4 regions of the Methylibium petroleiphilum PM1 genome follow, and region 4 is predicted to be linked to each of the others. Evidence: predicted binding sites of a transcription regulator. Region 4 holds the regulator's gene; each other region holds the start of a gene.

Region 1 (7,780 bases), on a different replicon from region 4:
TCTTCGCCGGTGCCTTGCGTGCGCGCGGCTTCTTCACCGCGGCCGCTTCGCCCCCTTCCACCGCTTCGGAGGCCTCTTCTTCCTTCTTCGCCTTCGCCTTCTTGTTCGGGTTCCAGCCACCGGTCTTGAAGACATCGACCACGCCGCGAGCCTTCGCCTCCTTGTCGACCGTCTCCTTCCAGTCCTCGAGGAGCTGGCCGCGCTCGTTCGGACGCTGCGAGAGCATCGCCACCTTCAGATAGTGCATCAGCCGGTTCACGGCCGGAGACTGCCGCGAGCCCGGAACGCGCAGCCAGCGGTACGTCGCCGATGCCTCGGAGCCCAGCAGCACGGAGAAGCGCTTCTGGTCCGTCGGCGTGACGCCGTTCACCATCTCGTACATCTCGGGCACCGTGGGGAACTTCGGGATGACCGACAGCTCGGGGTGGTCCGCAAGGAAGCGCACGAGCAGTGCCAAAGTCGGGTCGCTCACGGGCTCATCGCCAGCCCGCTTGACGATTTGCATCCACCGCGTGATGGACAGGCCGAAGAGCCAGCACGCGTCCGAGACGAGCAGCCCGTACTGGGTACGCACCGCATCTAGGTCCTTGCCGAGGACGGGTCTGTTCTTGGGAATCACGGTCACCTCCAGGAAAGCCCCAGCCTTAGGGCACGTACAGCGCGGACTTGATGGTCAACACTGTTAAATGTTTGACAGTTAGCGTACTCGATATACAATCGGACAACCGGGTCCCCGTGGGGTTTGACGGTACGATGGTGCAGATGGTATGCGAAATGCGCCACGGTCGCAAGCTTCTGATGGTGCGCTGAATACTCAATTTTTTAAAGGCCGCTCATGCCTTCGCAGAAAAAGACGACTGCGCCTTCGGTCCGGCTGACGTCATTCGCCGTGTACCGGACGACCACGCCGGCGAGCGGAGGGCAGCCTCAGGTGGAGGTCCTCTACGGCGCCTCCGACGCCCGCTTCAACCCGGCCACGAGGAAGATCGAGCTCCTCGCGGACTCGATTCCGTTCCATAGCGAGTCGTTCACCCGGTTTACTCCAAAGCCTGGGCACGGCATGTTGATGCTGTATGGCATCCGTGACGCGCTCGACGAGCTGCACAAGTGGCGTACCAAGGCGCGCGAGCTAGGCGCAGAGTTTGCCTCCGCCGAGTTCGAGGTGGAGGTCGGCGGCATCGAGAAGGACCTGGTCAGCAAAGAGATGCTGAAGGCCTCTCGCAAGACGAACCGCTTCCTGAACGTGCGACGCATGAAGGCAGACCTGCAGGAGGACGTCTTCAAGTGCTTCACGCGGTATGCCAAGGAAGACGGCCTAAAGGTCGACGAGGACATGCAGCGCATCTTGCAGATTGCGACCCATCCGAGCTACTTCGACCGTCTGTTCCAGGAGTATGAAGACCTGCAGGACATGGACGTGCTGGTCATCCCGGTGGCCGACATCGAGATTGGCGGTCGTAGGCACATCCGCCAGGCCGCTTACGTGCGTCCAGGGGCGAAGATCCTCGACGTCCGACAGGTGCGCCCCGATGTCGACATCGTGCTGCCTGCATGGCTCACGGACGAGAAGGCTGCGGCGAAGCAGCTCAAGTTCGCAGAAGCGATGGCCTGACGTCCAGAGCAGATTCGACAGGCGCCCGGTGCTCATCGAGCCCGGGCGCCTTTTCTTTGCGTCCGTGTGGCCGGCCTTGCTGTTCAGGCGCGCGCCACCGGCATGTCGTCCCAAGACGTTGTGTAGTGGGGCGTTCGCCGCTCCTGTTTCGGCACGAACTCGCGTCGCGCAGTTGCGAGACCGGCGCTCGCCACCATTAGTGAGCCGCGGCCGTGGCGCCGGTTCACAGCGTCGACCGCGGACATCAGCTTGCTGCGGTCGCGCGGGACAGTGCCGGGCTCGGGCTCTCCCAGGTCGAGCTCGGCCTGGTGCACCGACTCGGGCTGCAGTTCCATGAGCATGACCCCCGCTTTCGCGTAGCGGTAGCCAGGCTTGAACACCGCCCGCAGAGCGAGGATGGCGGCGCTGACCAGCACCCGCGTGTCTCCTGTCGGTCGGACCAGCGGCACGGTGACCGAACGGCTGTACTGCCGGTCCTCCTTGCGGAAGGGGCTCGTGGTGATGAAGACGTGCACGGCGCCGGCGAGGTTCTCCTGCTTGCGCAGCTTCTCGGCCGCGCGCGCCGCGAAGTCGCTCAACGCCTCGACCAGTCCCTCCATCTCGAGCACCGGCCGCCCGAAGGAGCGCGAACACATGATCTGCTGCCGGCTCGCCGGCGCGTCTTCGAGCGTCAGGCAGCTGATGCCGCGCAGTTCGAGCACGGTCTTCTCGAGCACCACCGAGAAGCGTCGCCGGACAGCCGCGGGGTCCAGCCGGACTAGGTCGAGCACGGTCGAGACTCCAGCCGCGTTGAGCTGGGCGCCGATGCGCGGCCCTACGCCCCAGACTTCCTTGACCTCCGTCTTGACCAGGAGCTCCCGCCGGACTTCATCTGCCAGCTCGCCCAGATTGCAGACCTGAGCAAGCTGCTCAGGGTAGGACCCCGGCTTGCGCTCGGCCGACTTGGCGATGTGGTTCGCCAGCTTCGCGAGCGTCTTGGTCGGGCCGAAGCCGACGCAGGTGGGAATGCCGGTCCACCGAAGAACCTTCTCACGCAGCGCGCGGCCAGTTTCGACGAGGGAACCTGGTCCGCCCGGCATGCCGGCGAAGTCCAGGAAGCACTCGTCGATGCTGTAAACCTCTTGGCGTGGCGCGAAGGAACCGGCCACGGTCATCATCCTCTCGGACATGTCGCCGTAGAGGGTGAAGTTGGCCGACAGCGCCACGAGGCCCTGGTCCTTCTCGAGGTGTCGACATTGAAACCAGGGCTCCCCCATCTTCACGCCCAGCGCCTTCGCCTCGTTGGACCGGGCAATGACACAGCCGTCGTTCGAGCCCATGACCACCACGGGCCGGCCCGTCAGCGACGGCCGGAAAACGCGCTCGACCGAGCAGTAGAAGTTGTTGCCGTCGACGAGGGCGTACATCCGCCAGACACCGTACTGTATGGACATACAGTATAGGCGTCCGCCTCCTCGCTACTCAGGGGGAAGGCGTCCGGCCGCGCGGCGGGCGAGACTTCGGCACCGTGACGGCTCTGGAGGAAAGCATGCGCCGAGCGTCCGGCCATGTTGTTCACCGCCTTCGCGATGGCAGGCGCCGGCGCCCATGGCGCGTCGGCGGGCCACGTTGCCTGCGAGAAGCAGTTCAAGCGGCTGAGCAAGGGTGCCGTGACTGCTGTGCCAGAGGTGAAAGACTGGGGCGACGCCCGCGAGTATTACTTTGCGTGGAACGCCGACGCCGGCCAGCTGCAGACGAGGGGCGGCAAAGCGTCGGGCAGCTGCATCATCGACCGCCGCACTGGCAAGGGCTTCGTCAGCATGAACGCCCAGGACCTCGGCGACTTCGTCGCTCCGGCCCCGCTGTGACGCAGCAACTCAGCAGCCGCTGTAGTTCTTCCGGCCGCTGGCGGTGATGGTGTACGTGCCGCCGCGCGGCCCCACATAGCAGGTCGGACCGCCGGCAGAAGGCGGTGCCGAGACGGCACTTCGACCGGCCTGCTCGGATAGATTCTGAGCGCGGGCGGTCCCGGTGGTGGAAACCGGCGCAGTGTCACGCGGCCCCGCGGCCGGCGCGCGATGGCAGTGGTAGTCCCCGGTCTTGCGGTTGTGGTGGCAGCCCGCGGCGTTCAAGCCGCCGCCGTGAGCGGCGGCAAGAGCGGGCAGGCTGGCAACCGCCGCGGCCAACACGAGCTTCAAACCTCGCATGTCTCCTCCTCCTGGAATGGTCTGATGGGGCGCAGTTCTCCGATGCGGGTCAGATCGCGGCGCAGCTCGTGGCGGGCAAGCGAGTCCACCACGTTGAGCTCGGCAAGCCGGTCGAAGGCAAGCTGTTCCCAGGCTTCTCGGGCGACCTTGACTGAGAGCAGGTACTGGTCCTCGAGGTGGCCGGTGGCACTGTTGCTGCGCTGGGAGTAGCCTGAGACGACGACCGTGCGGGCGACGGGCAGGGCGGCGAAGGTCTCGCCGACCAGGCGAAACACGATGCCGTGCACGTGGTCCGCGTAGAGCCGGCGGACCTTGGCAGCCGGCAGCTCCTTCACGGAGAGCTTCAGTCCGCGCGCCGGCACGGCAGCCGACTTGGTCGGCATGTTCTCGATTTCAGGCAGGTCGACATCCAGCTGGACCGTGAGACCTCCATCCCCGATGTCCACCGCAACCTGGGTCTCCCGCGGCCAGACGATGTCCTGGAGGTTTGCCTCGAGGAAGTCCTCCATGGCCTGGACGTCCTGGTAGATCAGCTGCTCGACCAGAACTCGACGCTTGGTCTCGGCCGCGTAGAACGCACGCCGCTGACGCTCGAACTCTTCCGTGTCCCCTTCGAAACGGGCTAGCGCCCGGTCGTTTTCCTCCTGGATGGCCAGGCGGACGGACTTCCTGAGTCCTTCAAGAAATGTCGGGACGCGGAGAGTGGGCCGCTCGGGCGCTACCAGGTTGATGCGCTGCGGTTCGAACTTGGGCTTCACCCTGGAGTCCGGGGTGTCGTGATGAAGCCGGCCGAGCGCCTCGACCTGGTCGTTCAGCTCGTCGCACTTGCGCTGGATGAGCGCCAGGATGGCGTCCCGGTTCTGCTTCTTGGCGGCCTCGACCACCGCCTCGCTGAGTGGCATGCCAGCGCCATCGGTGAAGCTCAGGACGCCTTCATCGTCGATGCCGCAGGTCAGGCTGACCTTGGTCGTCTGCGGGGGTCCGAGCTGGGCGGACGGCGTCTCGCTGCGGCCACCGAGCCGCTCGCGGTATGACAGGCCGGTGCCGGGGATGCTGTAGTTGGCGTAGACGCCGCGCTTGCCCACGCTGATGGAGGCGCCTCGGGGACCGAAGCTCCAGCTGCTGCCGGAGCCGGAAATGGTCCACCGGACGCCGGGGGCGAGCTTGAAGGTCTTCCGGAACCGCAGCGCCATCGGCCGAACCCCTGTAACAAGAAGTCACGCGAATGTGCCCGTGGCGCCGTCAGCCCGCAAGCCCGCGGTCGCCGGGCGGCGCTACAGCGGCATCGACTTAATGGCGTTCGTCACGACGCCCCAAACTTCCACCTCCTGTCCGTCCTTCGGGACGATGTCGGGGTAGGTGGGATTGGCTGCCTGGAGCTTCACGCGCGAGCCGCGCTTCCAAAGGCGCTTCACGGTGAACTCGTGGTCGACCACGGCCACAACCACGTGCCCGTGGCACGGCGTGATGGCGCGGTCGACCAGCACGACGTCCCCGTCGTCGATGCCCGCTTCTCGCATGGACGGTCCGCGCACCCGCATCAGGAAGGTGGACTGCGGGTGCTTGATGAGCACCTCGTTCAGGTCGATCCGCTTGACCGCGTGGTCCTCCGCCGGCGAAGGGAAGCCGGCCTGGACCGACTGCGGAAGGGCAACGATGGTTCGACGGGCCCCGCTGGCCGCGGGCACCGGCTCCCCCGTGATGTCGGCCCACCGACACTCGATGCTGTACATCCATACAGTATAGGAGTTGCCTTTGATCCGTCAGGACGGGCACAGCCGTTGCCAGAGGAGGCCATCGACTCTGCGAAAGGAGTTGGCATGGCCGACGACAAGACCAAGAGCGGCGGACGCGACCGCGAGCTCATCGATGTGAACCAGGACTACGAGCTGCGCGACTGGGCCAAGAAGTTCGGGGTCAGCCCGGAGGAGCTCAAGAAGGCAGTGGCGGCGGTGGGCAACAGCGCCAAGAACGTCGAGGCCCATCTCAAGGGCGGCGGAGGCGGAGCCTCTGGCCGGTCGAGCTGAACTGCCTGAGCGACTGAGCAGCATTGAGCCGATGCTGCTGGGGCAGGCTCGGGCGCCGTTCGACGACCCAGCATGGACCTTTGAGCTGAAGTAGGACGGCTACCGGTTGATGGCGTGGGCCGGTGAGGGCGGCCCCCGGCTGAAGACCCGCAACGGCGCTGACGCCACAACCTGGTTCCCAGAAGTCGTACGCGGCCTGGCCGAGCTCCCCGCAGGGGAGCATGTGCTTGACGGCGAAGTCGTGGTGCTTGACGAGCTCGGCCGCACCGACTTCGACAAGCTGCATGCCCGGGCGAAGGCCCGACGATGGAAGCCCGGCCTCGCGTCGGTCGTCTACTGCGTTTTCGACGTCGTGGTCCACCGCGGCCGGGACATCCGCCACCAGCCGCTCCGGCGACGGCAGGCTTGCCTTGAACAGCTGCTCCGCCAAGGGGCGCCGTCGCTGCTCCGAGTGACCGGCCTTGAAGGGCAGGGCTCGCAGCTCTTCCACCAGGCGCGGTTGCTTGAGCTCGAAGGCATCGTTGCCAAACGCCTGGACTCCTTGTACCTGGCCGGCCAACGGTCCGAGACCTGGCTGAAGGTCAAGCGCAAGGGAGCGACACCGGCGCAGCGATTCAACCGACCCAAGCGCCGTCCGCTTCCCGAGGCCTGCTGAGCGTCGGGCGCTCCGCCGCAGGGCCTGCGAGGCAAAAGCTCTATGAACGTAGAGGATTCCGCCCGCAAACGACAAACGGGCGGATTGCGACTTGTCAAATCGAAATCCGCACGTTCGGTCGTCAAAACCCGGAATTCCGGGAATTCACTGCGCGGTGGGGGGGTCGCGTCGTAAAAACCCGGAAAAGTGGAGTGAGTTCAAACGCGAAGATCGGAAAGCGTCAAGTTTTAAGCGGGAGAATGGCGAAACGTCAAGGCGCGGCGGTCGTTGTTGCCAAACTGATGCCGCTAGAGTGCCAAGTTGATGCCAAACAGGGCCGCGACTTCGTTGTTGCCTAACTGTTGCCTCTAGAGTGCCAAACTGATGCCTTGCTGTTGCCGAACTAGTGCCAAACGCCCAGCGGGGCCGTTGTTGCCAAGTTGTTGCCTCTAGAGTGCCAAGCTGATGCCTAACTGATGCCGCTACGTTGCCAAACTGGGCCGCACTGATTGGCCGGCATCCATGGCTTCTCTCGGTATGCCTCGGTCAGCAGTCGAGGATGGGCATCAGGAGCTGTTCCAGGGGCCGAGTTGGGCGCTCCGGGGCCACTGGAATGGCCATTCGACTTGACGTTTTTCTTGTAACGCTTATGCCTCTCCGACTTGACACCCGTTGTGTCTTTGTAACGTGGGGAGCAAAGAAAAATGGTGGGTTCAGGACCACCTGAAAACATTGAATTTCGACGTCGTCAGGAGTGGTTCATTCGGAGCCCATTGGAGGGCCCAGACCCCAGCCGCAACCGGCGCCGGGAAGGGGTAAGAGGTGAGGCAAGAGGAGGGTGGTCATTCAGCGGAGGACCGTCGAAGGCGCCCCAGAGCCGGCACGCATCGATTCCGAGAGAGCGACCAGGGAAGCCGCTCAAGCATGGCAGGAGCACGACAACACTCCCCAATTGGTACCGGTTGCGCCCGCTGTGCGGACCCATACACTCGGACTCACACACCGCTTAGCCAGAAGCCAGGCGGCCTAACGACATCGCCGGCCGCACCGCGGAGCCGGTACAGACAGGAGAGGGCCGTCATGTCGCAAGACGTGCAGCCGGAGGGCGTTCATCGTTTCGATGCTGGCTTCCCCGTGTCCGGTCGGGTCGATTCGACGTCAGGTGCGTTCCGCATCCTGCCGCCGTTCCACCCCACCCCGGGCCCACTCGACCTGATCTGCCGCCGGACCAAGACGGGCCCAGGCTATGAGGCTGAGGACTACAGCTTTGAGGTCCGGCTCCCGGCCGGCGCCGCGGCCGGCGGACTCCACCACCACCGGG
Region 2 (7,780 bases), 340 kb from region 4:
GCGTGCGCTCGAGCGCCTGCTCGAGCGCTGGGTAGGCCGGTGGCGGGCGCAGGCCCCGGCGCTGCAGATCACGCTGCTTCAGGTAGGGATGCACCATGCCGCCGCTGATCGGGCCCGGCCGCACGATCGCGACCTGCACCACGAGGTCGTAGAACTCACTTGGCTTCAAGCGAGGCAGCATGCTCTGCTGGGCCCGGCTCTCGATCTGGAACACGCCCACGGTGTCAGCTTCCTGGATCATTTCGTAGGTGGCGATGTCATCGCGCGGGATGTCCTGCATCCGCCATGACGGGGATATGGGTGCGCCGCCGTTGGCGCCGGGCGGCGGGCCGCGCCAGTCGGTGATCAGCGCGAGCGCGCGCTTCAGCGCACTCAGCATGCCCAGCGCCAGCACGTCGACCTTCAGCAGCCCCAGCGACTCAAGATCGTCCTTGTCCCACTGGATCACGCGGCGGTCCTTCATCGCGGCGTTCTCGATCGGCACCAGGCGCGACAGCGCGTCCCGCGCGATGACGAATCCGCCGACGTGCTGCGACAGGTGCCGCGGAAAGCCGATCAGCGCGGCGCTCAGTGCCAGCCACTGCCGGGTGACCGGGGCGTCCGGATCGAAGCCGGCCTCGACCAGCCGGGCGGGCAGAGCCTCATGCCCGTCGAACCACTGGTGGCTCTTCGCGAGGCGGTCGATGCGCTGCCCGTCCAGCCCCAACGCCTTGCCGACCTCGCGCACCGCACCGCGCACGCGGTAGGTCGCCAGTGCGGCGGCCAGTGCGGTGCGGTGCGTGCCGTACTTGCCGTAGATGTACTGGATGACTTCCTCGCGCCGCTCGTGTTCGAAGTCGACGTCGATGTCGGGCGCCTCACCGCGCTCCTCGCTGATGAAGCGCTCGAACAGCAGTGGGGTCTGCGTCGGGTCGACCTCGGTGATGCCCAGGCAGTAGCAGACCGCCGAATTGGCGGCCGAGCCGCGACCCTGGCACAGGATGCCCTCGGAGCGGGCGAAGCGCACCACGTCGTGAACGGTGAGGAAGAAGGCCTCGTAGCGCTTGCGGAAGATCAGCGCGAACTCGTGTTCGATCTGCGCCTGCACCATGCCAGGCACGCCGCCGGGATAGCGCACGCAGGCCCCTTCCTCGGTCAGGCGCCGCAGGTGGCTGCTGGCCGTCTCGCCGGCCGGCACGATCTCGTCCGGATACTCGTACTTCAGCTGCTCCAGCGAGAAGTCGCAGGCCCGCGCGAGGTCCACGCTGCGCTGCAGCCACTCGGGACGGCAGAGCTGCGCCAGCGCCAGCCGCGAGCGCAGGTGCTGCTCGGCGTTGCGCATCAGCGCGTAGCCGCAGTCGGCGACGCGGCGCTTCAGGCGGATCGCGGTCAGCGTGTCCTGCAGCGGCTTGCGCGAGCGCACGTGCATCAGCACGTCGCCCGCCGCCGCCAGTGGCAGGCCGGAGGCGGCCGATGCGTCGAGCAGGCGCTCCACGAAGGACTCGTCGTCGGCCCAGCGCAGCAGCTCGACCGCGATCGAGGCGCGCTCGCCGCAGCGGCCCGCCAGCCAACGGGCCTGCGCGAGCAGGGTGGCGTGAGGCTCGTCGCGGCGTGGGATCAGCAGCGCCAGGCAGTCGGGCACGCCGGCGGCATGGCCCTGGCCGGCCAGCAGCGCATCGAGGTCGTCGACGCTCAGTTGGTAGTGCCCCTTGGCGCTGCGGCCGCGACCGAGCGTGATGAGACCACAGATCTGGGCATAGCCTTCGCGGTTCTTCGCCAGCAGCACCAGGCGGCAGCCCGGTGCGGTGGGCGAGGCCGCGAGCGTGAACTCGCTACCGATGATCAGGGCCGGCAACGGCGGGTTGCCGTTCTCGCGCAGCCGCTTCAGCGCCGCATGCGCCCGCACCACGCCGGCCACCGAGCACTCGTCGGTGATCGCGATCGCCGCATAGCCGAGCTGGGCGGCGCGCTCCACCAACTCCTGTGGGTGCGAGGCGCCGGTCAGGAAGCTGAAGTTCGAGCGGCAGTGCAGCTCCGCGTAGGCCGGCAGCCCGGGTCGCGTCCAGTGCAGCGGCGGCGGCGGAGGCGACGCCGGCTGCGGCGTCTTGGGATGGGCTGGTTGCGGCATCGTCTCACCCGAACCAGCCGTGCAGGAACCAGCCCCCCGACGAGGCGTCGCCGGGGTGCTCGCGGTAGATCCAGCGCAGCCGGTGGTCGGGGCCCTCGGCCACGTGGTAATCGCGCCGCACCAGCGCGCCGTCGAACCAGCCGGCCTCGATGCGCTCGGCCCGCGAGCACACCCGCAGGGGCCCACCATGCCGCGGCCGGCCCAGGGCATCGCTGGCCAGCGGCAGCGGCAACGGCAGCAACCAGAGTGGTCGGGGGGCGGTGGGAGCGGGCGCCGTGGTCACAAAGGGCGCTGGGGGCGGTTCGCCGACCGACCGGACACGCTGCGCGTGCTCGGGTCGGTGATCGGCCCGCGGCACCCAGCGCCGCACGTGATCACTCCCCAGCCGCGCGGTCAGTCGGTCAAGCAGCGCGGCGTGTTCGCCGTCCTGCCGGCCTGGTCCGGGCAGCAGCTCGCCAGGCGTGCCGCCGTGCGGCACGGCGGCTTCCAGTTCGAGCGCGAGCTCGTAGACCGGCGCGGCGAGCACATGGCGCTGCAGGCGCTCGCGCCACAGCAGCGCGAGCTGGGCGATGTCGCGGCTCGGGGCCGACAGCTGCAGTCGCAGCCGGGTGTCGGGGCAGGGCTCGCGGCCGTGCTCATGGCGCAGTCTCAGTGCCAGCACCGTGACGGCCTGCCAGCGCAGCTGCAGCCAACCGCGCAGTGCCGGCAGCAGAGCCTCGACGGCGGCCATCAGCACCGCAGCCTCGTCGGCGCGCTGCAGCAGTTCGCGTCGAGCCAGGAAGTGCTCGGGCGGCACGAACCACGGCCTCGGGTCTGGGGCATCGCCATAGCAGCGGTCGAGCGCCCGGCCCAGGTCCACGCCGAGCCGGCGCTGCAGACCGGCACGTGGCAGCGCGCGCAGCGCCCTGAAGGTCCGGATCCCCAGCGCCTGCAGCAACTCGCTCTGGTGGAGGCTGGGCGGCAGCAGACGCGCCAGGCTCGCTACCGGCAGCCGATCCAGCTGCTGCGCACTGCTCCGGGCCTGCAGTGCATGTCGCCGGGCCAGGCCGCTGGTGGCGAACAGCCAGGCGGCGCCGGGGGTGGGCGCACAGCCCGTCCGCACCTGCACCCCGCTCGTGCGCGCCAGGGCTTGTGCCCGGTGCAGCAGCGCATGGATGCCGCCGAACAGCCGCAGCGTGCTCTGCACTTCGAGCAGCACCCCGTCCGGAATGAGGCTCAGGTGGGGCGTGAGCGCAGCGAGCGCCAGGGCCAGTCGCTCGACCAGCGCGGCCTCGCGCGGCCGGTCACGCGGGAACACGACGAGCTGCGGCAGCAGGGACAAGGCCGTGGCCACGCTCTGCCCGGCTCGCACCCCGAGGGCGTGCGCCGCGCGGTTGGCGCCGAGCAGCATGTGCTGCTCGGTCACCGCTACCGGCAGCGCGGCCTCAAGCCCGGTGTGCGAACCGGGCAGAGCTTGCAGCGGCAGCTGGGGCAGGTAGAGGGCGATCCACAGCATCGTGAGGACTCCCAGTGAGCGGCGACGCGGGGCGCACCGATGCCGGCCAGGGCAGGGCCAGCTGCAGGGGGCGGGCCATCGGCGGGCCGCGGCGCTTGAACACGTCGACGGCCAGGGCATGGCCCGGCAGCGGTTGACAGGCCAGGCGCAGCGGCGCCGGGCTGCTCAGCGAGCGGGCCGCGGGCGCCTGCAGGCTCAGCAAGGGCGTGAGACCCGCTTGCGCGGCCAGGTGCAGGCGGCGCAGCGTGGGGCGGGTCACCGGCCGTTCGCTCCACCACAGCACGGCGGCGCAGCTGCCGGCGCGCACCGCCTGCTCGGCGGCCCAGGCGGCATCGATCGCTGTCTGCGGCGCCAGGCACAGCAGCCGTGAGCCGTCCAGGCCGAGGGCCTGCAGCGCGCTCAGGCAAGGCCAGCCCGGCGGGGAGATCCAGACCGTTTCGCGTGCGGCCTCCTGGCGCTGCCCCAGTTTGCGCAGCCACGGCACCAGCAACGCCAGTTCGCCGCTGGCCGGCGCGGCCAGCAGTTCGGTGAGGCCGCTCGCGGGCCAGCCTCCGCCGGGCAACTGCTCGTCGAGCGCCGGCCATCCGGTGGAAAGGGTCGGCAGCGGCGGCCGAGCCAGCACGCCGGCCCGCCATAGCGCGGCCCCGGGGCGGTCCATGAAGGAGGCCAGGCCGCGCGGTGGCGGCGACGGTGCGGTGGCGGCGGGGTCGAGGAGCATGGCGGAGAAGCAGACGGAGATGAATACTGTACATAAATACAGTATCCACGTGCGCGATTCCGCTCCATGCAGATCCCCGTCGGCGGAGGCCGCCGGGATTGGCTTACGGGTTCATCCGGTGTGCGGCGAGGGTGAAGGCCGGCACGCTCGCGCTTGCATTTCGCACCACCCCTGTCCCAGGAGACATTGATGAGCACCCCCGACACCTGCTGCAGCATCGCGCCTTATTTCAAGGTGGCGCCCGGCAAGCTCGATGAGTTCAAGGCGCTGACCGCGCGCTTCATCGAGAAGACACGCAGCGAACCCAAGTGCGCGCACTACGCCTTCAGCTTCGATGGCGATGCAGCGCACTGCCGCGAAGGCTATGACGGTGCAGCAGGCCTGCTGGCCCACCTGGAAAATGTCGGTGCCCTGCTGGGCGAGGCACTGAAGATCGCTGAAGTGACGCGGGTCGAAGTGCACGCGACAGCAGCCGACATCGAGCAACTGCGCGAGCCGCTGAAGGGCCTGAACCCGCAGTACTTCGTGCTGCAGAGCGGCGGCTTCCGCCGCTGAGGCAAGCCCGGGCCGGATGAAGCCCATCCTCTGGGCTTCATCCGCCGAGCGCGCGGTTCAGACGCGCTCGAAGATCGCGGCGATGCCCTGACCGCCGCCGATGCACATCGTCACCAGCGCGTAGCGGCCGCCGGTGCGCTGCAGTTCGTACAGGGCCTTGGTTGTGATGATGACGCCGGTTGCGCCGACCGGGTGGCCGAGCGAGATGCCCGAGCCATTGGGGTTGACCTTGGCAGGATCGAGGTCGAGCTCGCGCACCACGGCACAGGCCTGCGCGGCGAAGGCTTCGTTGGACTCGATCACATCGAGGTCCTGCACCTTGAGGCCGGCCTTCTTCAGTGCGAGTTGGGTCGCCGGCACCGGGCCGATGCCCATGATCTTCGGCTCCACGCCGGCATGGGCGTAGGCCACCAGGCGTGCCAGCGGCTTCAGGCCCCCGGCCTTGACCGCCTCGGCGCTGGCCAGCACCACGGCCGCCGCGCCATCGTTGATGCCCGAGGCATTGCCGGCCGTGACCAGGCCGCCGTCCTTCTTGAACGCGGGCTTCATCTTGGCCAGCGTCTCGACCGTGGTGTCGGCCTTCACGTGCTCGTCGGTGTCGAAGCTCACGGTTCCCTTGCGGGTGACGATCTCGACCGGCACGATCTGGCTCTTGAAGCGGCCCTCGGCGATCGCCTTGGCGGCGCGGTGGTGACTCTCGGCGGCCAGCTCGTCCATCATGCTGCGGGTGATGCCGAACTGCTCGGCCACGTTCTCCGCGGTGATGCCCATGTGGATCTTGTGGAAGGGGTCGTGCAGGATGCCGACGGTGTAGTCGACCATGGCCGTGTCGCCCATGCGCGCGCCCCAGCGGGCCGTGTTCACGTGGTAAGGGCCGCGTGACATCGACTCGGCGCCGGCCCCGATGGCCAGCTCGCAGTCACCCAGCAGCACCGACTGCGCCGCCGAGACGATGGCCTGCAGGCCCGAACCGCACAGACGGTTCACGTTGAAGGCCGGCGTTTCCTTCGACAGCCCGGCGTTGATCGCGGCGACGCGGCTCAGGTAGGCGTCGCGCGGTTCGGTCGGGATCACGTTGCCCATGGCCAGGTGGCCAATGCTGTCGGCCGCTGCGCCGCTGCGCTCGATCGCTGTCCTGACCGCCAGCGTGGCCAGGTCGGCCAGGGGCGTGTCCTTCAGCGTGCCGCCGTAGGTGCCGATGGCGGTGCGCGCGGCACCGACGACGAAGACGTCTCGGGAAATGGTCATCGCAGGTCTCCTTTTGTGCAGAGCATCAATTGTGCGCCTGCCGCCCGCGGGCACCCCTACCCGTGCAGGTGGGCCTACAACACGTCCGACGCGTAATCGGCCAGCCGCGAGCGCTCGCCGCGCGCCAGCATCACGTGGCCGCTGTGTGGCCAGCCCTTGAAGCGGTCGACCGCGAAGGTGAGGCCCGAACTGCCTTCGGTGAGGTAGGGCGTGTCGATCTGCGCCAGGTTGCCCAGGCAGACGATCTTCGTGCCCGGCCCGGCGCGCGTGATCAGCGTCTTCATCTGCTTGGGCGTCAGGTTCTGCGCCTCGTCGATCAGCACGAACTTGTTCAGGAAGGTGCGCCCGCGCATGAAGTTCAGGCTCTTGATCTTGATCTTGCTGCGCACCAGGTCATTGGTCGCGGCGCGGCCCCATTCGCCGGCGCCCGAGTCATTCTTGGACAGCACCTCGAGGTTGTCGTCGAGCGCGCCCATCCACGGGCCCATCTTCTCTTCCTCGGTGCCGGGCAGGAAGCCGATGTCCTCGCCGACCGGCACGGTCACGCGGGTCACGATGATCTCGCTGTAGCGGCGATCGTCCATCACCTGCGACAGGCCGGCGGCCAGCGTCATCAGCGTCTTGCCGGTGCCGGCGGTGCCGGTGAGGGTGATGAAGTCGCAGTCCGGGTCCATCAGCAGGTTCAGCGCGAAGTTCTGCTCGCGGTTGCGCGCGGTCACGCCCCAGATGGCGTTCTTGGCATGCGAGTAGTCCTTCAGCGTCTTCAGCACCGCGGTCTTGCCGGTGATCTCGGTGACCTTCGCGTAGAGCGGTGCGGCGCCCGGGGTCTCAAGGTAGACGAACTGGTTGACCATCAGCACCGGCACCAGCGGCCCGGCGATGCGGTAGAACGTGGAGCCGCCTTGCTGCCAGCTCTCCATGGTCTTGCCGTGGCGCTCCCAGAAGTCGGCCGGCAGCGGCAGCACACCGGTGTAGAGCAGGTCACCGTCTTCCAGCGTCTTGTCGTTGAAGTAGTCCTCGGCCGGCAGGCCCAGCGCACGGGCCTTGATGCGCATGTTGATGTCCTTGGACACCAGCACCACGTCTCGTGTCGGGTGCTGCTCGCGCAGGCCTTGCACCACGCCCAGGATCTGGTTGTCGGCCTTGCCCTGCGGCAGCCCGGCCGGCAGCTTGGCGTCGAGGAAGGTGGTTTGGAAGAACAGGGTGCCTCCGGCCTCCTTGTGACCGGTCTTCGCGAGCGCCACGCCGGCCGCGGGATCGAACTTCGCGCTGTCGGCGCCGCCGGCCAGTGCGTCGAGCTCGCGGCTGACCTGGCGCACGTTGCGCGAGACCTCGCTCATGCCCTTCTTGTGCCCGTCGAGCTCCTCGAGCGTGATCATCGGCAGGTAGACGTCGTGCTCGTCGAAGCGGAACAGCGACATCGGGTCGTGCATCAGAACGTTGGTATCCAGGACGAAGAGCTTGGGCGGGCCGCTGGCGCGCGGCTTGCGCGGGCGCGGTTCCGTGGCGGTGCCGCGGCTGATGGCCTTGACCGGCAGGTAGCCGGCCGCCGGGGCCTGTACTGCTCGCGGCGTGGCAGCGGGTGCCGGGGCGGGCGCCTTGGCGGCCGGCGCCTTGGGGTGGGGGTCGAACAGGTCGAGCAGGGCAGGACCGGGGT
Region 3 (7,780 bases), 1.9 Mb from region 4:
GCTGGGCGCTGATCCTGCCGGTGCTGGGGCTGGGCGCGGTCGGCATCGGCGGGTTGATCTGGTTCCAGACGCAGATCTGCGAGCCCGGCGTCGACTGGGTGTTGCTGCACGAGTATCAGAAGCACCGCGTCTGCACCCTGCTCGACCCGACCACCGATCCCTTGGGGAAGGGCTTCCACATCATCCAGGGCATGATCGCCATCGGCTCGGGCGGGGTCACCGGCAAGGGGTTCATGAACGGCACCCAGACCCATCTGGAGTTCATCCCCGAGCGCACCACCGACTTCATCTTCGCGGCCTTCTCGGAGGAGTTCGGACTGGCGGGCTGCGTGGCGCTGCTGCTGGGCTTCACCTTCCTGATCTTCCGCGGTCTGATGATCGCGTCGGACGCGCCGACGCTGTTCTCGCGGCTGCTGGCCGGCGCGATCACGCTCAGCTTCTTCACCTACAGCATGGTGAACATGGGCATGGTGACCGGCATCCTGCCGGTGGTGGGCATCCCGTTGCCCTTCATCAGCTACGGCGGCACGGCGATGGTCACGCTGGGTCTCGCGCTCGGCATCCTGATGTCGGTGGCGCGCAGCAAGCGGCTGATGCAGAGCTGAACGGCCGGCGACGGACTCAGCGCGGCGGCTTGCGTGGACGCTTGATCCAGCGCGACAGGAGGGAAGGCAGGCGCGGCCGCGCCACGGCTGGCCGCGCCGCAGGTGGCGCGGGCACTGGCGAGTGCACCTCGGGTACGACGGGTGCAATGGTTGCAGCGGGCGGGGCGACCAGCGCCGGCTCGTCGACCGCGGGCATCGGCGGCGCTGCCGGAGGCCGCACCGCGCGCGGGCGGGGCGCGCGGCGCTGGCCGTTGCGGGCCGGCTTCTCGAGGAAGCTGCGCTCCACATCCAGCGTCGAGCGCACGCCGATGTCGTCGCCATGCTTCTTCAGCCACTGGTCCGCGGCCCGACGCCCGAGCTCGAACAAGCCGTCGAGGAACACCCGGTCGGTGTTGAACTTGCTGCTCGCGTTGAACGGCGCCAGGCCTTCGTCGTCGGCGATCATGTGCAGGCGCAGGTCCTTGTAGTGGCCGGCCTCCAGCCGGCCCTCGCGCACCAGGCGCGACACGAAGGCGATCGCGCGCATCTCGGCCACCAGGCTGGCGTTGAAGGTGATCTCGGACAGGCGGTCGATGATCTCGACACTGCGGGTCGGCGTCCCCTCGTGCTGCAGCGGGTTGATCTTCACCAGCAGGATGTCGAGCGTCTCGGTGTTGTAGATCAGCGGGTAGATCGCCGGGTTGCCGGTGTAGCCGCCATCCCAGTAGGCCTCCCCGTCGATCGTCACGGCCTGGAAGATGAACGGCAGGCAGGCGGAGGCCAGCAGCGCATCGATCGACAGGTCCTTGCCGGTGAAGACGTGGGCCTGGCCGCTGCGCACGCTGGTAGCCGTGATGAACAGCGGGATGTCGCAACGCCGCAGCGCGTCCTCGTCGACATGCCGCCGGGCCACGTCGCGCAGCGGGTTCAGGTTCAGCGGGTTGAACTCATAGGGGCTGAAGGCGCGAAAGAAGCTGTTGAGCCACTGGTAGCTCGGCAGCTTGTCGAAGTTGAAGCTGCTGCCGGCCGCACTGGCTTGGCTCAGCGAGAACGGCGAGAAGATCTGGCTGCTGGTGCTGACGTCGTGCCAGAAGGCCGTGAGTGCCGCGCGCGCGCCGGCGCGGCCGCCACGGGCATGTCCCGTCGCCAGCACGGCGGCGTTGAGCGCGCCGGCACTGGTGCCCGAGATCGCGGAGATCTCGACCGCGTCGTCCTCGAGCAGCCGGTCGAGCACGCCCCAGGTGAAGGCACCGTGGGACCCTCCACCCTGCAGAGCAAGATCGACGCGGCGCGGTGCGGCGGGCGAGCGGTTGTTCGGGTGTGACGGCGACTCTGGCATGGCATCTCCCGGCTGGCGTCCAGTCTACGCCGGCGCCCCGACGAATGCTGCATTGCAGCAAACAACCCTCCTTGGCGTCGGCCGGGACTAAGCCGGGTTGGCCGTCCCGCTGGCAAGAGGCGCGGCACGCGGCAGACGGTCGGCCGGCCAGGCGGCGAAGCGCACGGTGAAGCGCGCGCCGGGGCTGCTGCCTTCAGGCACGGGGCCTTCGCGGGTGTCGTCCAGCGTCAACGTAGCACCGTGCTGTCGAGCGATCTCGGCGACGATCGCCAGGCCCAGGCCCGAGCCATCGACATCGGTCCCCAGGGCGCGGTAGAAGGGCTGGAACACCAGTTCACGCTCCGCCGCGGGGATGCCGGGGCCGGAATCCTCGACCTGCAGCACCACGACCTGGCCGAACGGGTCGCTGACGACCCTCACCGTCACCGTGCCTCCGGGAGGGGTGTAGTGCAGGGCGTTGTCGACCAGGTTGCGGATCATCTCGCGCAGCAGCAGCGCATGGCCGAGCACGCTGCTGCGCTGCGGCTCGGCCGTCTCGCCGTCGGCGCCCGGTCCCTCGTAGCCGAGGTCGATGCGCTTCTCGAGCGCGCGCGGCACGAAGTCGCGGACGGTCTCCGTTGCCAGCCTCGCCAGCCGGACCTCGGCCACGCGGGCGGCGAGTTCGCGGTCCTCGGCGCGCGCCATCGCCAGCAACTGGTTGACCATGTGCGCGGCCCGCTGGCTCGACAGCGCGATCTGCTGCAGCGAGCGCTTCAGCGCCTCGGGCTCGCGTTCACCCGCGTCGATCTCGCGCTGCGCGATCTCGGCCTGGGTGCGCAGGCCGGCCAGCGGCGTCTTGAGCTGGTGGGCGGCATCGGCGAGAAAGCGCCGCTGCGTCGCCAGCGAGCGGTCCAGGCGCTCCAGCAGGTCGTTGATGGCTCGCACCAGCGGCGACACCTCCTCCGGCGCCTCCATCTCGTCGATCGGGCTCAGGTCATCAGCCGCACGGCGGCGGATGCGCTGCTGCAGCTCGTTGAGCGGCGCGATGCCGCGCGCCAGTGCCAGCCACACCAGCAGCACCGCGAGCGGCAGGATCACGAACTGCGGCAGGATCACGCCCTTGATGATCTCGGTGGCCAGCTGCGAGCGCTTGCCCAGGGTTTCGGCCACCTGCACCAGCGCCGGCGAGGTGGCGCCGGGAATCCGCGGCGCGGCGGGCATCGCCACCCACAGGTAGGCCACGCGCACGGCCTCGTTGTGCACCTCGTCGTCGCGATAGCGGACCTCTCCGACCGCCGCCACGTCGTCCTCGCGCGGGACCGGCAGCGTGTGATCGCCACCCACATACTCGCCCCGCGCGCCCAGCACCTGGAAGTAGATCTGGTCCGCCTCGTCGGCCCGCAGCAGTTGATCGGCTCCGGGCGGCAGAGCGAACGCAACGCGGCCCTGGTCGACGCTTACCTGCTGCGACAGCGCCCTCGCCATCTCGCCGAGCGCGCGATCGTAGGGACGGTTGGCGATGTTCTGGGCGACCAGCCAGGTCAGCGCGACACTCATCGGCCACAGCAACAGCAGCGGCGCGAGCATCCAGTCGAGGATCTCGCCGAACAGCGAGCGTTGTCCGCGCAGCGTGTTCATGCCCGAAGGCGCGCGCCGCGCAGCATGCCGGCTCAGCCCGCGATCTTCTCGAGGCAGTAGCCCAGGCCGCGCACGGTGGCGATGCGCACCGGGCCCTGCTCGATCTTCTTGCGCAGGCGGTGGATGTAGACCTCGATCGCGTTGTTGCTGACCTCGTCGCCCCATTCGCACAGGCGCTCGACCAGCTGATCCTTGCTGACCAGCCGGCCGGCACGCTGCAGCAGCACCTCGAGCAGCGAGAGCTCGCGAGCCGACAGCTCGATCATCTGGTCGTTCAGGTAGGCCACGCGCCCAGTTGCATCGAACGACAGCGGGCCGTGCTTGATGATGGCCGAGGCGGTGCCCAGGCCACGCCGCGTCAGCGCTCGCACGCGCGCCTCCAGTTCCTGCAGCGCGAAGGGCTTGGCCATGTAGTCGTCGGCCCCCAGGTCCAGCCCCTTCACGCGCTGCTCCACGCTGTCGGCCGCGGTCAGGATCAGCACTGGCGTCACGGTGCCGCGCGCGCGCATCTTGCGCAGCACCTCCAGGCCGTGCAGCTTGGGCAGTCCGAGATCGAGGATCACCAGGTCGAACTCGTGGTCGGCCAGCGCCGCATCGGCCTCGCTGCCGCTTCCGACCTGATCCACCGCATAGCCACCCTTGCGCAAGGTGCGCAACAGACCGTCGGCCAGCACCTGGTCGTCTTCGGCGATGAGGATCCTCATGGACGTGTCTCCCTCGGCGGCGCCATGGGTTTCGTTGTGGTCAGCGCCGGGTTCATTGTAGGGAGGGGCTTCGGAAGAGCCAAAAACTACTGTACAAATAACCAGTTTCGACCATAATCCCGAGCAAACCGGAGGCTCAGCATGGATGCAAGCGTCAAGACATTGAACACCGAAAAGGCCAAGGCCCTGCAGGCTGCGCTCGCGCAGATCGAGAAGCAGTTCGGCAAGGGCACGATCATGCGCCTCGGCGAAGGCGAGGTCATCGATGACATCGAGGTGGTGTCCACCGGCTCGCTGGGCCTGGACATCGCCCTCGGCGTCGGCGGCCTGCCGCGCGGACGCGTCATCGAGATCTACGGTCCCGAGTCCTCGGGCAAGACCACGCTCACCCTGCAGGTCATCGCCGAGATGCAGAAGCTGGCCGGCACCTGCGCCTTCATCGATGCCGAGCATGCGCTCGACTCGCAGTACGCCCAGAAACTGGGGGTCAACCTGCAGGAGCTGCTGATCTCCCAGCCCGACACCGGCGAGCAAGCGCTCGAGATCGTCGACGCGCTGGTGCGCTCCGGCTCGGTCGATCTGATCGTTGTCGACTCGGTCGCGGCGCTCACGCCCAAGGCTGAACTCGAAGGCGAGATGGGCGACTCCCTGCCCGGCCTGCAGGCACGGCTGATGAGCCAGGCGCTGCGCAAGCTCACCGCGACGATCAAGAAGTCGAACTGCATGGTGATCTTCATCAACCAGATCCGCATGAAGATCGGCGTGATGTTCGGCTCACCCGAAACCACCACCGGCGGTAACGCGCTGAAGTTCTATGCCTCGGTGCGGCTCGACATCCGCCGCATCGGCAGCATCAAGCGTGGCGAAGAAGTGATCGGCAACGAGACCAAGGTCAAGGTCGTCAAGAACAAGGTCTCCCCGCCATTCAAGACCGCCGAGTTCGACATCCTGTTCGGCGAGGGCGTGTCACGCGAGGGCGAGATCATCGACCTGGGCGTCATCGCCAAGGTGATCGACAAGTCGGGCGCCTGGTACGCCTACAACGGCGAGAAGATCGGCCAAGGCAAGGACAACAGCCGCGAGTTCCTGCGCGAGAACCCTGAACTGGCCCACGAGATCGAGAACAAGATTCGTGAATCGCTGGGCGTGGCGCTGCTGCCCAGCATCGAGATCGAAGTCCCCAAGGGCACCAAGCAGGCGGCTGCCGGCGCCTGAGGCGGGGGAAGCTCCGCGGGCTCGCGGCCGACGGAGGCGTCTCGTGGTCCGTCCCGCGCCCACCCTGAAGGCCAAGGCGCTGACCTATCTTGCGCAGCGCGAGCACAGCCGCATCGAGCTGCGACGCAAGTTGCTGTCACACGTCGATCGGCAGCGCAGGGCGGCGGGGTCATCGCCGCTGTCGGCCGACGCCCCTGCGCCGGCGCTGCCGACCGAGCAGGAGGTCGACGACCTGCTCGACTGGCTCGCGGCGAAGGACCTGCTCAGCGCCGACCGCTTCATCGAGACCCGCGTGAGCGCCCGCGAGGGGCGCTTCGGCAATCTGCGCATCCACCGGGAACTCGCGCAGCACGGCATGGCTCTCGACGCAGAGACCGCGCAACAACTCAAGGACAGCGAACTCGCCCGCGCCCGTGCGGTATGGGCCAAGCGTTTCGGCACGCCGGCCGTCGATGCCGCCGATCGAGCGCGGCAGATGCGTTTTCTGAGCGCCCGAGGCTTCAGCTCGGAAACGGTGGGCCGCGTGGTGAAGTCAGCTGGGCGCGAAGACTGAGCCAATCACACGCCGAGCATCAGCGCGATGTTCTGCACCGCGGCGCCCGACGCGCCCTTGCCCAGGTTGTCGAGCCGTGCCACGAGCACGGCCTGGCCGCGATCCTCGTTGCCGTAGACCCGCAACTCCAGCCGGTTGCTGTCGTTCAGCGCCTCGGCCTCGATCTTGCCGCCCGGCTCGGCCGTCACCACCTGGACCCATGGCTGACCGGCATAGCGTGCCCGCAACGCCGCCTCGAGGTCGGCCGGCTTCGGCCGCCCGTTCAGCAGATCGAGGTGCAACGCCACCTGCACCAGCATGCCCTGGCGGAAGTTGCCGACGCTGGGCACGAAGATCGGTCGACGCTCCAGCCGGCTGTACTGCTGCAGTTCAGGCAAGTGCTTGTGTTCGAGGCCAAGGCCGTAAAGCTCGAAGGATGGGGCGTCACCGGCCTCATAAGCCTCGATCATTGTTCTTCCGCCCCCGGAGTAACCACTCACAGCGTGCACGGCTACCGGATAGTCTGTCGGCAGCAAACCCGCATCGACCAAAGGGCGCAGCAACGCGATGCCGCCGGTCGGATAGCACCCAGGGTTGGCCACGCGGCGCGATGCCGCAACGGCGGCCGCTTGCGCCGGCAGCAACTCCGGAAATCCATAGACCCAGCCAGACGCCACGCGATGGGCCGTACTGGCGTCGACAATCTTCGGCCCCCCGCCCGGCAAGCTGTCGGCCAGCGCCACCGATTCGCGCGCGGCATCGTCATGCAGGCACAGCACCACCAGATCCACGCCGGCCATCAGCTCGCGCTTCGCACCGGCGTCCTTGCGGCGAGCGGGGTCGATGCTGACGAGCTCGATCCCGTCCGTCCCGGCCAGTCGCTCGCGGATGCCGAGTCCGGTCGTGCCGGCTTCGCCGTCGATGAAGATGCGGGCCGGGCGGGTGCTCATGGTGTGCAAGGAGGGGCGGACAGCGGGGAGGTCGATGGTAGCAACGCCGGGCGTCAGTCGCGTGTCATCAAGGGTTCCCGTGGAGTTCTTGGTGCAATGCAGCATGCTAAAGTCGATCGGCTTTTCCCGGCGTGCCACCCGCGCCGTGCCGCCCGCGGGCGGGCGCCGAACCGTCCGACTTCTTCGACTCGAACCACCCACCCTCGAATCCAGCGCGACCATGAAGATCCACGAATACCAAGGCAAAGAGATCCTGCGCCAGTTCGGCGTTCCGGTACCCCGCGGCTATCCGGCGTTCACCGGGCAGGAGGCCGTCGAGGCCGCCCAGAAGCTCGGCGGCCCGGTGTGGGTCGTGAAGGCGCAGATCCACGCAGGAGGCCGCGGCAAGGGCGGCGGCGTGAAGCTCGGCAAGAGCCTGGACGAGGTGAAGGCACTGTCGGGCCAGATCCTGGGCATGCAGCTCAAGACCCACCAGACCGGCCCCGAGGGCCAGAAGGTGCGGCGCCTGTACATCGAGGAAGGCGCGGACATCAAGAAGGAATATTACGTCTCGCTGGTGACCGACCGCGCGACGCAGAAGGTGGCCCTGATCGCCTCGAGCGAAGGCGGCATGGACATCGAGGAGGTCGCGCACAGCACCCCCGAGAAGATCATCACCGAGGTGATCGATCCGCTGGCCGGCCTCGGCGACGCGCAGGCGAAGAAGATCGCCGCCGCGATCGGCCTGCCGGAAGGCTCGCACGCCCAGGCGGTGACGCTGCTGCAGAACCTGTACCGCTGCTACATGGAGACGGATGCCTCGCTGGTCGAGATCAATCCGCTGAACTGCGACAGCAAGG
Region 4 (7,780 bases):
GACAGGCGCGGCCACCGGGGCGCGCCGCCGGGTCATCGCCTTCGCACAGCCAGGCCGCCGCCACCGTGAGTGCCAGCTCGAACTGCCCTACCCCTTGCATGCCGTGCAGCAGCAAGGCATGACCGCGCGTGCCGTGCAGCGCCTGCGCGAGCGGGGCCTCGAGCCAGGGCAGCAGCCCGTCGTCGGAACTGGCGCTCACCAGCCCCGCTCCGCCAGCATGGCTGCGATCTGCACCGCCACCTGGTCGCGCGATTGCGAGGCGTCGATGCGCACGAAGCGCTCCGGCTGGGCCTCGAAACGTGCCCGATAGCCGTCGCGTACGCGATGGAAGAAGGCCTCGTCCTGCCGCTCGAAGCGGTCCGGCGTGCGAGCCGCCACCAAGCGCTGCGCCGCGACAGCCGGATCCAGGTCGAACCACAGCGTCAGGTCGGGTTGGCGCAGCCCGCCGGGGCCGCGCTGTACCCAGCTCTCCAGCGTGGTCAGCACCGCAAGGTCGAAGCCGCGGCCAGCCCCCTGGTAGGCGAAGGTCGCATCGGTGAAGCGGTCGCACAGCACCACGGCGCCGCGCTCGAGTGCAGGCGCGATGCACTGCTGCAGATGGTTGCGCCGCGCCGCGAAGATCAGCAGCGCCTCGGTCAGCGCATCCATGCCCTGGTGCAGCACCAGATCCCTCAGGGTCTCGGCGAGGGGTGTGCCGCCCGGCTCGCGGGTGCGCACGACCTCCAGGCCGCGGCGCTGCCAGCGCTCGGCCACGGCATCGAGGTGGCTCGACTTGCCAGCGCCGTCGATGCCCTCGAAGCTGATGAAGCGCCCGGACGGCGGCGCGAGGGGGGCGGCGCTCATGGCGCGGCGCCGCGGCCGCCGCCGCGCTGGTATCGGTTCACGGCCCGATTATGGTCGGCGAGGTTTTCGCTGAACTGGCTGCTGCCGTCGCCCCGGGCGACGAAGTACAGCGCCCGGCTCGTCTCCGGCCGCACCGCCGCGATCAACGAGGCCTTGCCCGGCATCGAGATCGGTGTTGGGGTCAGGCCCGTGCGCAGGTAGGTGTTGTAGGGCGTGTCGGCCTGCAGGTCGCGCCGCCGCAGGTTGCCGTCGAAGGCCTCGCCGAGCCCGTAGATCACCGTGGGGTCGGTCTGCAGCGGCATGCCGATGCGCAGCCGGTTCACGAACACGCTGGCGACCTTGCCGCGGTCTGCCGTCTGGCCCGTCTCCTTCTCGATGATCGACGCCAGCGTCAGGGCCTCTTCGGGGCTCTTCAGCGGCGTGTCGGGCATCCGCTCGAGCCAGGCCGCCTCGAGGCGGCGCTGCATCGCGCGGTGGGCACGCTGCAGCACGGCGAGGTCGCTCGCCCCCTTGCTGTAGGCGTAGGTGTCGGGGAAGAACCAGCCCTCCGGCGATCGGCCCGGTGAGCCCAGCGCCGCCATCACTTCGGCATCGTTCATCGAGGCTGTGTCCGGCTTCAGCGCCTCGGCCTTCGCGAGCTCGGCGCGGAACTGCCGGAAGGTCCAGCCTTCGATCAGCCGCACGGTGGCCTGGGCCTCGTCGCCGCGCACCATCTTGTTCAGCAGCGCGAGCGGCGTGGTGCCCGGGCCGATCTCGTAGCTGCCCGCGCGGATCTTGCGCGCTTGGCCGGACCAGCGGAACCACTCGTAGAGCAGCAGCGGCGGCGCGCGGACCCCTGCGTCGACCCACCCCTGGGCGATCTCGCGTGGCGACGTGCCCGGCTCCACCGACAGCTCGACGCTGGGCGAGGCCAGCGCCAGGGGCTGCGTCAGCCACCAGGCCGCCAGACCGCCGCCAGCGAACGCCAGCACCAACAGCAGGAACAGCCCTCGCTTCAGTGCGCGCTTCATCGTCGGGAGAGAACTTTCATGTCGACGCTGATGATAATCAGGCCATGTCGACCCCTCTCCCCTCCAGCACCTCCGTGGCCGACGGCGCCGTGCGCCTGCTGCACAGCGGAGTGATCCGCGCGGCCGGTGCCGACGCCGCGAGCTTCCTGCACGGCCAGCTCACCAACGACATGACTGGACTGGGCCTGGGCGAGGCCCGGCTCGCCGCCTACTGCTCGCCGAAGGGCCGCATGCTTGCGAGCTTCGTGGCCTTCAAGCGCAGCCACGACGAGATCTGGCTGGCCTGCCGCAGCGATGTGCTGCCCGCGACCCTCAAGCGCCTGCGCATGTTCGTGCTGCGTGCCAAGGCGCAACTGAGCGAAGGGGGCGACGACGCCGTGCTGGTGGGGTTGGCCGGCCGCAGCGCCGCGGCCTGGCTGGCGCAGGTGCTGCCAGCGGCGGTGAACGGCGCGGTCTGGTCGCGGCATGCGCTGGACGACGCGCTGCTGGTCCGGCTGCCCGACGGCGCTGGCCAGGCGCGCTGGCTGTGGGCCGGCCCCGCGGCGCAAACCGACGCGGTGCTGAATGCCCTGCCGGCCCTCGCACTGGAGCGCTGGGACTGGCTCGAGGTGCACAGCGGCGTCGCGCCCATCGTGGCGAACACCGTCGAGGCCTTCGTGCCGCAGATGCTGAACTACGAGCTGGTGGGCGGCGTGAACTTCCAGAAGGGCTGCTACCCCGGGCAGGAGATCGTCGCGCGCAGCCAGTACCGCGGCACGATCAAGCGCCGCGCCGCGCTCGTGCACGGCGACGCCGCCGCCCTGCCCGGCCAGGAAGTGTTCTGGAGCGGTGATGACGCCCAACCCAGTGGGCTGATCGCGCTGGCGGCGCCGGCACCCGGCGGCGGGTGGGATGCGCTGGTCGAGCTGAAGCTCTCGGCGCTCGACGACGGCAGCCTGCACCTCGGCAGCAGCGGCGGCGCCAGGTTGCAGCCGCTGGCGCTGCCCTACGCGGTGCCGCGCGAGAACGCGGCCTGAAGCGGCGATGCAGGCTGTCTCACCGATGGGGCGGCACGCGCTGTTCATCTATTACCGCGTTCGCGACGTGCACGCCGACGAGTTGATGGCGGCTGCGACGGCAATGCAGATCACCCTTCAGGCGGCCCATCCGGCGCTCGATGTGCGTCTGCTGCGCCGGCCTGAAGCGCAGGAGGGTCTGCACACCTGGATGGAGACCTACGGCCTGCCGCCCGACGCTGATCCGGCTGCGCTGGCGGCCGATGTCGAGCGGGCCGCTCGGGGGCTTGCGCCCTGGCTGGTCGGCGCTCGCCACGTCGAGCATTTCGTCGCATGTGCCTCGTAGCACTGGCGCTCGACCAGGACCGGCGTTTCCCGCTGGTGCTGGCGTCCAACCGCGACGAGTTCTTCGATCGTCCGACCGCGCGATTGGCCTGGTGGACGCCCCAGGGCGGCGGTCCCGACATCCTGGGCGGTCGTGATCTGCAGGCCGGCGGCACGTGGCTGGGCCTGACCGCTGCCGGTCGCCTGGCGCTGGTCACGAACGTCCGGGCGCCGGGCAGGCAGGATGCCCAGGCGCCCTCGCGCGGCGGCCTGGTGCCGCACTGGTTGCATGGCGAGCAGCCGCTCGACCGCTTCTGGACCCAGGTGGCCGTGTCGGGCTACAACGGCTTCAACCTCGTCGCGGCCGATTTCGCGCGCGGCGAATGCTTCTGGGCCAGCAGTGCGACGGCGCTGCCGCGCCGCATCGAGCGTGGCCTCTACGGGCTGTCGAACGCGGCGCTCGACACACCGTGGCCCAAGGTCGAACACCTGAAGGCACGCGTGAAAGGCGCCCTCGCCGAAACGGCTGCGGAAGAGCCGGTCGATGCGCTCGCCAGTCGATTGTTCGAAGCGCTGGTCGACCGCAGCGTGGCCGCCGATGCCGAGCTGCCGTCGACCGGCATTCCGCGTGAGCTGGAGGCGCAACTCTCCGCCGCCTTCATCCGCACGGTGGATGGGCGCTACGGCACGCGCTGCTCCACGCTGGTGATCACCGAGCGAGTGAAGCGCCAGCTCGTCACGCACGTGTTCGAGCGCAGCTATGCCGTCGGCGCGGGCGTGGCCCTGTTGCGGCGCTCGCGTTTGCTGGACTGGCCGCCGCGCTACAGCGGGGTGGGACAGGTGCCGCACGCCGCGGCCGAATCGGTGTCGGAAAGCACCGTGGAGGAGCCCAGCGCGCTGCCGGCAAAGGACAGCACGCCGCCGCGGCGCATCCGTGCGCGCGGGGTCCTCAAGCCGGCTCGCTGAGCCGCAGAGGCATCAGGCGCTGCGCGCCATCAGCGCAAGCATCAGTTCGATGCGGGCCTGGGCTGGTGTCCGGGCTTCGCTGATCGGCAAGGCGTCGTGGCCGGTCGGCAGCACGGCGCCGTCGGCGACGCGCGTGCAGCGCTGCACCACGATCCCCGCCGCCTGGGCGCTCCGCAACGCCGCTTCCAACGCGTGGTGCAGGCTGCCGTTGCCGGTGCCGGCCACGACGACACCATCGACTCCCTGCGCCCGCAAGGCGTCGACCACCGCGCCCGATGCACCGGCGTGGCTGACGACGATCTCGACCCGCGGCTCGGGCCGCTCGAGGACCTCGACGCCGAGCGGCAGGCCCGTCGGCCAGTCGCGCAGGCGACGCACGCCGCCTCCTTCGATCAGGGCGATGGCCCCGTCATCGCCAGCGCCGAATGCGTCGAGCCGATGCGTATGGCGCTTGCGCACATCGAAGGCACCGAACACCGAGCCGGCGAACACCGCGCAGACGCCTGCCGCGCCCGGCTCACGCGCCAACGCAACCGCATCGAGCAGGTTCTGCGGGCCGTCGGCCTGCACGGCGGTGGCGGGCCGCATGGCACCGGTCAGGACCACCGGCTTGCACGGCGCCAGCACGCGCTGCAGCAGGTAGGCGGTTTCCTCCAGCGTGTCCGTGCCGTGGGTGACGACGACACCGCTCACCTCGGGGCGTGCGAGATGGTGCGCGACGCGGCGGGTCAGCGACCGCCACACCGCCACGCCCATGTCCTTGCTGTCGATCTGGGCCACCTGCTCTGCTTCGATCGGCTGGCCGGTCAAGGCCGGCACCGCTGCCAGCAACTGCGCGATGCCCAGTTTCGCTGCGGTGTAGCCGAGGCTGTCGGTGGCCGTGGCCGCGGTACCCGCGATGGTGCCGCCGGTGGCCAGAATCACGACGCGCGCCACGGGCTGGGGTTCAGGGCTTTGCATTTTCTGGGAAGCTGGATAAAAATACAGTCACTGGATAAAAATTCAGTGCGCCGGTCTGGTGACAGCCCGGCTCCCGACACCGCAGGAGCACCCGCATGGACGACGCCCCCAAGCTCACCGCCAGGCAGCAGCAGATCCTTGATCTGGTGCAGACCTCGATCGAGCGCACCGGATCACCGCCCACGCGCGCCGAAATCGCCGCCGAACTCGGCTTCCGTTCTGCCAACGCGGCGGAGGAGCACCTGCAGGCCCTGGCACGCAAGGGCGTGATCGAACTGGTGGGCGGCACCTCGCGGGGCATCCGTCTGAAGTCTGACACATTGCGTTCGCTGAACCAGTTGCGCAACAAGCAGTTCTCGCTGCCGCTGCCCAGCCTGTCGCAGCTGATGCTGCCGCTGGTCGGGCGTGTGGCTGCGGGCAGCCCCATCCTGGCGCAGGAACACATCGACCAGAGCTATGCGATCGAGGCCAGCATGTTCCCTCGACGGCCCGACTACCTGCTCAAGGTGCGGGGCATGAGCATGCGCGACGCCGGCATCCTCGATGGCGACCTGCTCGCAGTGCAGAAGGCCCGGGAAGCCAAGAACGGGCAGATCGTCGTCGCCCGCCTGGGCGACGAGGTCACGGTCAAGCGCTTCCGGCGCGTGCGCGGCACGATCGAACTGCTGCCCGAGAACCCGGATTTCGAGCCCATTGTCGTCACGCCGGAGAGCGGTGAGTTCGAGATCGAGGGCTTGGCCGTCGGGCTCATCCGCAACACCCTGCTCATGTGAGATCGGCTGGCGCCTGAATTCATGGCCCCCGCGGGTGGTGGGCATGCGCGCCAAACGGCGTGTTATCCCGCGGACCAGGCCCATCGACATCAATCCTGCTGAACTTCCGATTGGAGATTCACCATGGTCACGGTCTTTTGGAACCCCTTGCGGCGCTGGTGGCAGACCGCCTTCCAGGCCTCCACGCCTGCTACGGTACCGGCGCTCGTGTTCAGGTCACCGGCATTCCGCACCCGCCCCGTCTCAGCCGCCACACCGCGACCCCGGCCGGTCACGCCCTTCAGGGCCGCGCTGCCCCGCGTCGCCGGCATCGAGAACGCGCGGCGCGCCGCGAGGCGCTTCTGGATGACCATGGACCCCGAGGACCAGCGGCGTGCCGCGATCGGCGGGTCGTTCGCGGAGGTGTGTGCAGCGCTCGAGAGCCTGGCAGCGATCGAAGACCGGCGGGCCTGAGTTTCCAGGCGCCGCCGGACACGAGCCGGGCCTTGCGCCCGGCTCTTTACCGTCAGCCCATGTGCAGGCCGCCGTTCACCGAGAAGTCGGCACCGGTGGCGAAGCCGGACTCCTCGGAGGCCACCCACGACACCATCGAGGCGATGTCCTCGGGCGTGCCGAGCCGCTTGACGGGGATGGTCGCCACGATCTTGTCGAGCACGTCCTGGCGGATCGCACGGACCATCTCGGTACCGATGTAGCCCGGGCTCACGGTATTGACCGTCACACCCTTGCTGGCCACTTCCTGGGCCAGCGCCATCGTGAAGCCGTGCATGCCGGCCTTGGCCGCCGAGTAGTTCGTCTGGCCGAACTGGCCCTTCTCGCCGTTGACCGAGCTGATGTTGATGATGCGGCCCCAGCCGGCGTCGGTCATTTCGTCGATCACCTGCTTGGTCACGTTGAACAGGCTGTCGAGGTTGGTGCTGATCACCGCGCTCCAGTCGTCACGGGTCATCTTGCGGAACATGCCGTCACGCGTGATGCCGGCGTTGTTCACCAGCACACTGACCGGCCCGTGCTGTGCCTTGACCTCCTTGAAGGCCTCGACGGTCGACTCCCATTCGGCCACGTTGCCCACCGAAGCGTGGAAGCTGTAGCCGAGTGCGGCCTGCTCGTCGAGCCACTTCTTGAAGTTGCGGCTCGGGCCGCAACCGGCCACGACGGTGAAGCCGTCCTTGTGCAGACGCTGGCAGATCGCGGTACCGATGCCGCCCATGCCCCCCGTGACGTATGCGACCTTCTTGCTCATTGTTCTGCTCCTCTGTGGTTTGTCATGGCCGCTCTAGCGTCGCGTGCCGATATGCGTGGGTCAAGGGTATTCGCCCGATCCGGGCTCACCCTTAATGAATGCGCGGTTGCTCCTCAGCGCTCCACGGTCAATGCAACACCCATGCCGCCGCCGATGCACAGCGACGCAATGCCGCGCTTGCTGCCGCGGCGCTGCATCTCGTGCAGCAGCGTCACCAGCACGCGGCAACCCGACGCACCGATCGGGTGGCCGATGGCGATCGCCCCTCCGTTGACGTTGACCTTGCTGGTGTCCCAGCCCATCTCGTTGTTGACCGCGCAGGCCTGGGCAGCGAAGGCCTCGTTGATCTCCAGCAGATCCAGGTCGGCCGGCTTCCAGCCCGCCCGCTCCAAGGCACGCTTGCTGGCAGGCACCGGGCCCATGCCCATCAGCGACGGGTCGAGGCCGGCGCTCGCGTAGGAGGCGATGCGTGCAAGCGGCTTCAGGCCGAGCTGGTCGGCCTTCTTCGCGCTCATGACCAGCACCGCGGCCGCGCCGTCGTTCAGGCCCGAGGCGTTGCCGGCGGTCACGCCGCCCGCCTTGTCGAAGGCCGGGCGCAGGCCGGCCAGCACGTCGGCGTTGGTCTTGCGGTTGATGAACTCGTCGGCCGCGAACACGATCGGGTCG

Evidence for each region. The regulator LexA, encoded in region 4, represses DNA repair genes until DNA is damaged. The targets are predictions, from matches to a motif close to ACTGTATNNNNATACAGT.
Region 1: a site for LexA is predicted at 3,033-3,050, ahead of MPE_RS19545 (Y-family DNA polymerase). Genes of this name have one in related genera too.
Region 2: a site for LexA is predicted at 4,346-4,363, ahead of imuA (translesion DNA synthesis-associated protein ImuA). Genes of this name have one in related genera too.
Region 3: a site for LexA is predicted at 4,333-4,350, ahead of recA (recombinase RecA). Genes of this name have one in related genera too.

What each region holds. Positions count from the first base shown of each region.
Region 1 covers NC_008826.1:37,585-45,364, reverse strand. The annotation lists gene MPE_RS19555 (hypothetical protein) at 1-619, opposite strand, end outside; gene MPE_RS19550 (hypothetical protein) at 890-1,612, shown strand; gene MPE_RS19545 (Y-family DNA polymerase) at 1,696-3,018, opposite strand; gene MPE_RS19540 (hypothetical protein) at 3,160-3,459, shown strand; gene MPE_RS24735 (YHYH domain-containing protein) at 3,469-3,798, opposite strand; gene MPE_RS19530 (DUF4236 domain-containing protein) at 3,786-4,991, opposite strand; gene MPE_RS19525 (LexA family protein) at 5,073-5,531, opposite strand; gene MPE_RS19520 (DUF3606 domain-containing protein) at 5,619-5,825, shown strand; gene MPE_RS19515 (ATP-dependent DNA ligase) at 5,932-6,480, shown strand; gene MPE_RS19510 (hypothetical protein) at 7,540-7,780, shown strand, end outside.
Region 2 covers NC_008825.1:1,651,282-1,659,061, forward strand. The annotation lists gene MPE_RS07730 (error-prone DNA polymerase) at 1-2,107, opposite strand, end outside; gene MPE_RS07735 (Y-family DNA polymerase) at 2,112-3,602, opposite strand; gene imuA (translesion DNA synthesis-associated protein ImuA) at 3,532-4,320, opposite strand; gene MPE_RS07745 (putative quinol monooxygenase) at 4,510-4,875, shown strand; gene MPE_RS07750 (acetyl-CoA C-acyltransferase family protein) at 4,933-6,123, opposite strand; gene MPE_RS07755 (PhoH family protein) at 6,198-7,780, opposite strand, start outside.
Region 3 covers NC_008825.1:67,090-74,869, reverse strand. The annotation lists gene rodA (rod shape-determining protein RodA) at 1-605, shown strand, start outside; gene MPE_RS00375 (patatin-like phospholipase family protein) at 622-1,923, opposite strand; gene MPE_RS00370 (sensor histidine kinase) at 2,011-3,540, opposite strand; gene MPE_RS00365 (response regulator) at 3,573-4,244, opposite strand; gene recA (recombinase RecA) at 4,386-5,459, shown strand; gene MPE_RS00355 (regulatory protein RecX) at 5,503-6,012, shown strand; gene argC (N-acetyl-gamma-glutamyl-phosphate reductase) at 6,018-6,941, opposite strand; gene sucC (ADP-forming succinate--CoA ligase subunit beta) at 7,162-7,780, shown strand, end outside.
Region 4 covers NC_008825.1:1,988,728-1,996,507, forward strand. The annotation lists gene holB (DNA polymerase III subunit delta') at 1-199, opposite strand, end outside; gene tmk (dTMP kinase) at 196-843, opposite strand; gene mltG (endolytic transglycosylase MltG) at 840-1,853, opposite strand; gene ygfZ (CAF17-like 4Fe-4S cluster assembly/insertion protein YgfZ) at 1,898-2,869, shown strand; gene MPE_RS09380 (DUF4936 family protein) at 2,877-3,194, shown strand; gene MPE_RS09385 (NRDE family protein) at 3,182-4,138, shown strand; gene MPE_RS09390 (asparaginase) at 4,151-5,098, opposite strand; gene lexA (transcriptional repressor LexA) at 5,194-5,871, shown strand; gene MPE_RS23940 (hypothetical protein) at 5,961-6,224, opposite strand; gene phbB (acetoacetyl-CoA reductase) at 6,377-7,114, opposite strand; gene MPE_RS09410 (acetyl-CoA C-acetyltransferase) at 7,228-7,780, opposite strand, start outside.